Regions from separate parts of the Paenibacillus sp. FSL R5-0887 genome, predicted to be linked through region 1. Evidence: a T-box and tRNA genes for the amino acid it is inferred to sense, from the RefSeq annotation. Region 1 holds a T-box; the other holds one or more tRNA genes.
The links. The T-box of region 1 lies ahead of MKY14_RS15620 (arginine--tRNA ligase). A T-box ahead of a tRNA ligase gene usually reads a tRNA of that ligase, here a tRNA-Arg.

Region 2: it encodes a tRNA-Arg, which carries the amino acid that the T-box ahead of MKY14_RS15620 (arginine--tRNA ligase) is inferred to sense. The anticodon was not compared.

What each region holds. Positions count from the first base shown of each region.
Region 1 is NZ_JBBOCE010000001.1:3,501,253-3,505,109, reverse strand. Features, by position in the region: gene MKY14_RS15625 (GH36-type glycosyl hydrolase domain-containing protein) at 1-2, shown strand, start outside; gene MKY14_RS15620 (arginine--tRNA ligase) at 64-1,929, opposite strand; T-box leader at 1,970-2,188, opposite strand; gene MKY14_RS15615 (hypothetical protein) at 2,438-2,797, shown strand; gene MKY14_RS15610 (beta strand repeat-containing protein) at 2,843-3,857, shown strand, end outside.
Region 2 is NZ_JBBOCE010000002.1:1,965,049-1,968,905, forward strand. Features, by position in the region: gene gap (type I glyceraldehyde-3-phosphate dehydrogenase) at 1-514, opposite strand, end outside; gene MKY14_RS26490 (sugar-binding transcriptional regulator) at 628-1,680, opposite strand; tRNA gene MKY14_RS26495 (tRNA-Arg) at 1,949-2,023, shown strand; gene clpP (ATP-dependent Clp endopeptidase proteolytic subunit ClpP) at 2,217-2,813, shown strand; gene MKY14_RS26505 (GDSL-type esterase/lipase family protein) at 2,903-3,541, opposite strand; gene MKY14_RS26510 (PdaC/SigV domain-containing protein) at 3,653-3,857, opposite strand, start outside.

The DNA of each region.
Region 1 (3,857 bases):
AACATTATATATAGAAGGGCAATCTCCGCGTTAAGCGCGGAAATTGCCCTTTTTTTGTGTTTTTTACATTCGGCTCGGTGTCGGTAACCCAAGCACTTCGAGCACATCTCCCAAGATGTCCTTGAATCTTGAAGTGAGCCAGAGGCGGAATTTGATCGTAGCTGGATCTCCTTTTAGAATCGGACATGCAGAATAGAAGTTGTTGAACAGTGTAGCTAAGGTATGTGCGTAAGTGCAGAGCGTATTTGGCGTTAACTCTATACTTGCTGAATGTAATATCTCGGGCCAGAGGCTTAGCTGTCTTAGCAGCGCAAGCTCTGCTTTTTCCAATTCGGAAGGGAACTGAAGCTGTGCGGCAGCTGTAAGGATTGGGATCGTAGCTTTACTCAAAACGCTTGTCGCACGCGCAAAAGTATACATCAGATAAACTCCGGTATTGCCGGATATTTCGGTAGCCTGTTTGAAATCAAACACGATTTCCGTTCCTAAATTAAACCGCAGCAGATAGTAGCGAATCGCAGCAGTGGCAATCAATCGGCTGGACAGGCCGTCTTTATCGGAACGTGTGTGCTCAATGTTCTGTTCCATAAGCTCCACCAGATCGCTTACCTTAATCCCGATTCCCTGGCGCCCGGACATAGCATAAGAAGATTTGCCTTCTGAAATATCTATACCCAGCTCGGCCGCCGAAGCGGGACTAAGAGATACAACACCATAGCTCACATGATGGAGTTTGTCTGCTTGCTCGTTATAACCTAGTGCCCCTAAGGCTTGCTTAACCATCTGTTGTGGATATTCCTGTCTGTAATCGATCACATTGATGACTCTGTCCGCCTGCCCATAAGATTCTTGGGTTCCAGTTAATCCAGTTGTCCATAAACCGGACGAGAATTCGCTATAGGAGAAATCTTTGGTCAAAAGACCAAATTTCCAGAGATGATAGGCAATATCTTTGGCTGTATACGTTAAAATCCCATTCGAACGCACCAGCACCTTATCGAGCTGATGCTCCTCTGAATCCGCTCCAATGTTAGCCTCTGTTCCTTGCTTTAGCACCCAGCAGCCTGCGAGTTTACCTTCAGTCTCTTGTACAAAAACGGCTGTCTGCTTCAGTAGCTCAGCTGCGGCTACCCAAAATCCCTCTTTTAAAATACTGCTCTCCCATACCAGCAAATCATAATAAATTCCAAAATGTTTCATTTCCTCTACATGCTCTCTAACGATGCGTTCAGCTACAAGGTTGCCCAGCCAGGCTTCGTTACCGCCCCCTTGTTCAAGGGAGTGCAGTATATCTGTGCGCTTATGTGTCATCTCAGGGTTCAGCGCATATTCTTTGTTCACTTTGGCATAAAGATCCCAGCAAAAATCACCGAAACGTTGGTGTTCCCCTTCTAAAGATATATTTAATAATCCAACAACTGTATCCGCCAGCTGATTGCCGAGATCATCAATGTAGTTATGGACCTCTACGTTATACCCAGTTCTTTTCATAATTCTGACTAGAGTATCGCCGATACAGGCGTTTCTTAGATGACCTACGTGGGCGGCTTTGTTGGGGTTGATAGAAGTGTGCTCGATGATGACTTTTTCCCCAGTGCTGGCAGGCAGTTCAAAGGAATGTTCAGCCCAGCTTTGCCAATTCATATACAAATTGATAAATCCGGGAGCAGCGACTTCAACTTTTTGTAAAAGACCGGCGAAGCGCCCTTGGAATTGAAGCTCTGCTTTCACTAATTCTGCTATGACCATTGGGGATTTACGTAGAGTTTTGGCTAGCTGCATAGCAATATTGCATGAATAATCACCATGCTCTAGATTTGCTGGCTGTTCGATCAGAATGGCAATGTCCTCTGGATAGTCAGCTCCTAAGGTATTGAATACACGTTGTACACTGTGCTCGATTCCGTCTTTGATGATTTGATTTAACATGGTATACCCTCCTTTGAAAATACAAAAAAGCCCTCGTCTCAAAAGAGACGAGGGCTTTAGCGCTCGCGGTACCACTCTCGTTGCTGAACAAGTTGTTCAGCCACCTTACGGGATAACGGCCTTCAGCCGGGACTTCCTACTAAGGTTCAGAAGTCCATCTCACGGGTGCGCTTCATTAAAGGGATCTGTACCGGCTTACACTCTCCCGGCTCGCTGAGGACTAGATCTCGTTAACTACTCTCCCGCTCATCGATGCTTAATTAATTTTTACCAGTATACCTAATATTTCATAAAAAGCAATAGTGGTTAGCTTCTTAACAATCTTGGTTGCTCTTTGTTGTTAGCTTATCAGATTAGTAGATTATAAATTTGGAAAAAGAAGGCTGTCTTGTTATAGGACCAGCTGTTCCTTTGCACAACAGTCCACACGCTAACTCAAGCCAAGGAATATTACTATACGGAGCCACTAATCTTTCAATTTGTAGTGGAAGGGAGGAGTGAATAAAACATGGCTATCTTTTCTACTGGACCTATAGATAACAGCCCAATCCTAGGGGTCAGACCGTCGCAACTGGTAACCGTAAAAGTAGTTAATCGGGATTCTCTTAATCCTTATAATCTAGTTATTCAAGGTTTCCTTCTTAACGGATCAAGAACGATGTATGTGAATGAAACAGTAAATCTAGCACCTAATCAAGTTTTAACTAAGAACTATTTTGCCGACTTGGACGCATTTGAATTTGTGTTTACAACAGTAGAAGCAGTTGAAGCAGAGGTTGGGATTTCAGTCTGGGGAAAACAGAACTCGGGGGCATTGGTAGATCCTCATCGCATAGTTGCGTGGGAGAAGCAGGCAGTATTAATTTAATAATTATTTTTGTGACACAGTTAACGTTAAAGGAGTGATGAGAAATTGAGTTATTTATCTACCGGACCGATAGACAATAGTATGGTAGGGGGTGTAAGACCTACTCAGCATGTTACTGTCAAAATTGATAACCGAAGTGACATTGATTCATCAATGGCTCTTGTTCAAGGATACTATATGGATGGGACAAGAACTTTATATGTCAGCGAGCTGATAAATGTAGCACCTAATGAAGTTATAACACGTGATTATTATGCCGATTTTGATGCGTTTGAATTTATTTTTACAACTACAAGTCTGGTAGATGATCCGATTCAAATCTCAGTATGGGGAAAAAATAGCGTTGGCCAGATTGTGACTGCCCATCGACTTGTACATGCAGAATTGCTTGGTGTAACGCAAGGAATAACTGGCGCGACCGGAGCGACTGGTGCAACGGGAGCGACCGGAGCCGATGGAGCAACGGGTGCTACCGGAGCAGGAGAGACTGGGGCGACAGGTGCAACAGGGGCAGATGGAGTGACTGGGGCGACTGGTGCAACGGGAGCAGACGGAGCAACTGGAGCGACCGGAGCAGGAGAGACTGGGGCAACAGGTGCCGATGGAGCTACAGGTGCAACTGGTGCAACCGGAGCGGATGGAGTAACGGGTGCTACCGGAGCAGGAGAGACTGGGGCGACAGGTACAACAGGGGCAGATGGTGCGACTGGTGCAACGGGAGCAGACGGAGCAACGGGTGCAACAGGAGCGACCGGAGCAGGAGAGACTGGGGCAACAGGAGCAGATGGAGTAACTGGGGCGACTGGTGCAACGGGAGCTGACGGAGCAACTGGAGCGACCGGAGCAGGAGAGACAGGTGCAACAGGTGCAGATGGAGTGACTGGTGCAACGGGAGCGGATGGAGCAACGGGTGCAACGGGAGCAGACGGAGCAACCGGGGCGACCGGAGCAGACGGAGCAACTGGAGCGACTGGAGTCGATGGAGCAACTGGGGCGACTGGTGCAACGGGAGCTGACGGAGCAACGGGTGCTACCGGAGCGACCGGAGCAGGAGAGACTG
Region 2 (3,857 bases), on a different contig from region 1:
CTTCAACGATACCGAACTTGTCGTTCAGTACTTTTGCCATTGGAGCTAGGCAGTTAGTTGTGCAAGATGCGCCGGAAATAACAGTTTCAGTACCATCAAGAATGTCATCGTTAACGTTGTAAACGACAGTTTTCATGTCGCCAGTAGCTGGAGCGGAGATAACTACTTTCTTAGCTCCACCTTTCAAGTGTTTTTCAGCTGCTTCTTTAGTTGTGAAGAAACCTGTGCACTCAAGTACGATATCAACGCCTAGGTCGCCCCATGGCAATTCTTCAGGGTTGCGGTTAGCAAGAACCTTAACTTCTTTACCATTGACTTTGAAGAAGCCATCATGCACTTCAACATCACCTTGGAATTTACCTTGAGTTGTATCATATTTAAGCAAATGAGCAAGCATCTTAGCGTCAGTCAAGTCGTTGATTGCTACCACTTCGATACCTTCTACATTTTGAATACGGCGGAAAGCAAGGCGTCCAATACGTCCAAAACCGTTAATTCCAACTTTTACACTCATTGAATAGTTCCTCCTAGAATTCGTTTTATTTATTCAAAACAGACGGTGAGGTCTGTCATGACAACAATGTTAAGTATGATGCAAGAAGTATGTTATTGCCTGCAATCTAAAAACTACGAAGATAGCTGTAGTTGATTGTCAATTTCCTTGCCTATTTCTACTGCAGCAGCCTCGTCCGTGACGAGAATATTCTCCTGCCCGAAACGCAGCATGGCATGAATGGCTTTGGCCTTGGGTTTGCCTCCTGCAATACCGATGACTTTCTCTGTCCGGATAATATCTTCTAGACGTAGACCCATCGTAAGCATGGTATGGACAACCTGACCCTCTTCATTGAAATAATAGCCAAAAGATTCGGCCACTGCCCCTTCACCCTGTATTTCCGAGACTGTAGCCTCGTCCAGTTTGCGGCGGCGGGTCATTTCAATGGCATCCCCAATCCCATGTACAATAATACGCGAACTACGGATGGTTTGTACAATCTCTCCAATATTAGAGTCAAGTGCCAGCGATTGGTATGCATCCCCGCTAAGCAAATCAGGGACATGCAACAACCGGTAGTTGGCTCCAACCCGCTTTGCCATTGTTGAGGCAATCGTGTTGGCTTGAATCTCCATACTCTCTCCTAATCCTCCACGCGCCGGAACAAACCAAGCGTTCTTATAGGAAAGGGACAACGGCGGTGCCAGTTGATCAGCCATATCGGCAAGCGTCGATCCACCTGTGACGGCAACTGTATCATCTGCGCGAAGTATACTCAGCAGCGCTTTCGCACCCGCTCGGCCAAGCTCTCGTTTGGTGAACGGCGATGACTCACAATCACCCGGTACTACAATAACTTTATCCAGACCATACGTTGCTCGAATTTTCTCTTCCAGCTCATCCAGACCAAATAGGCTCTTAACAACCGGCTCTAGCAAATCAAGCAGTCTACGTCCAGCAGCGCTAATGCGCATGCCAACACTCTCGATCTCAATAAGCCCTTGCGATTTCAGAAGATCCGTCTCGGCACGCAGTACCCGCTCAGTCATATCTAGCGAAGCGGCTAGCGTTCTGCGCCCAATAATATCGGACAGCATGATCTGATGAAGAATCGTGTACCGTCTCTTAAGGGTTTCCATGAGATCAGGCAGAAGCTGCTTTTGGATATCTAATAAATTACGCATACTTTCACTCCTGCAACTTCGTCTTCCTCTATTCCCTTGTTCATGGTCTCAAAACGTCCCGGGTAAACTTTTTAAGTCCCACCCATATTCTAACCAAATATTGCTCGAAGCGCAAGTCTTCCGAGAGTAGAATTCTCAAGCGCTTGTCTTCTTATACATTAATAAGGTCAGAAAAAGATATAGCGCCCGATGCCTGTCCCTAGAGCGCTTGTCCAGTATTAATATTACATTGCAATTGTGTAAAAATTGTATTATAATCATTTTTGTTGCGCCCGTGGTCCAATGGATATGACGTAGGCCTCCGAAGCCTGAGATCCAAGTTCGATTCTTGGCGGGCGCGCCATTAATTTCATTTTTGCACATAATTTAGTAGTGCCTATACTACTACTTAACCAAAGAGCCGCTTGTCGGCTCTTTTTTTTGAATATAAGTTTGACTTTCTTTGACTTTTTGTTTGAATTTGTTTATCATGTGGGTAATACGGCAAGAGTAAAAATGAATACATTTGAAGAACCAATATCAAGGAGGTTTTCCACGTGAGTTATATTCCTATGGTAGTAGAACAGAGCAACCGCGGCGAGCGCGCTTATGACATCTATTCCCGCCTGCTGAAGGACCGCATCATTTTCCTTGGAACGGAGGTTAATGACGTGGTAGCCAATTCTATCATCGCACAAATGCTGTTCTTGGCTGCCGAAGATCCTGACAAGGACATTCACCTTTACGTGAATAGCCCAGGCGGTTCCATTACTGCAGGTATGGCTATTTTTGATACAATGCAGTACATTAAACCAGACGTTTCCACCATCTGTGTGGGTATGGCAGCTTCCATGGGAGCTTTCCTGCTAAACGCTGGCGCCAAAGGCAAACGCTTCGCACTGCCTAACAGCGAGATCATGATCCACCAGCCTTTGGGTGGTGCTCAAGGTCAAGCAACGGACATTGAAATCCGTGCCCGCCGCATCCTTAAATTGCGCGATAAGCTGAACCGTATTCTAGCAGAACGTACGGGTCAACCTCTAGAACGTATTGAGAAGGATACAGATCGCGACTACTTCATGACTGCTGCAGACGCGGCTGAATACGGTATCGTAGATAAAGTAATCGAGAAGACATTGCCTAGCGGTGTGTAAGCTATAAAGTAAAAATATAAAGAGGCTGTGCTCTATCCGTTATGGTTAGAGCACAGCCTCTTTATATTTTATAGAAGACCTAAATCCAATTAAGCCAGCCCGCCATAACCTAGCGCATCCAGCTTCTCGGCAATTACGCGATAACCCCGGCCATTCGGATGCAAATGATCAATGGATAACAGCCCTCTCTCATTTCCTGCGAACTCACTGTAAATCGAAGCAAATCCACATACTCGGCTGCTGTACTGTGCTGCGTATTGATTAAACTGCCTGACCCACTCTGTCGCACCAACCACCTGAGGATAGGGGTTATATAATCCCACAATTCTAATGATAAAAGGTCTACGCGTCCTCGCCTTCAATTGTATAAGGATATTCATAATTGCAGAGAAATTTTGTTTGCATTCCTGAAGCGATCTGCGCAGTTCTGCGGATAAGTTGCCTTGCTGTCTTGCTGCTGATTTGGCCGCGTGAATCAAATCATTACCACCGATAGACACAGTGATGATATCGGCTACTCGAACGGCCTCACGCATCATGGAATTTCCGCGCAGCCGCTGCTCCAGCTCTGAAGTAGTCATTCCGTTCACGCCTAAATTCGTAGAGGCTACAGTAGTCCGCAGTCTCCCTTCTGCCATTCTACGGTACACCGGTACAAAACCGTTACCTGGCAGAGCACCAAATCCAGTCGTCAAGGAATCGCCAATTGCAGTATATTGGTAGCCCATAGCTCTCCCCCGTTCATAAACTAGTTACTCCCTTTAGCATATGAACAAGAGACAACTCTGGTAAGGGGGAGATGTCTTGTGCCGACATTAGCGGAGACGAAGCATTTCCATTTATTTTATGCCAGCAAACGGGCTACTGCCATCCGGCAAAAGCTCTTTGAAACTAAAAGTATACTCAGGGAAGCCTGCAGCATACGCTGTGTACTCATATAATTGGAAGAACAGAACAACCTTGTCGTCCTTCAGATAGAAATATTTCTCCGTATTCAATCCGTTGAATCCTCCCAAATAACTATCCTCTGCCTTCAGCAGCTTG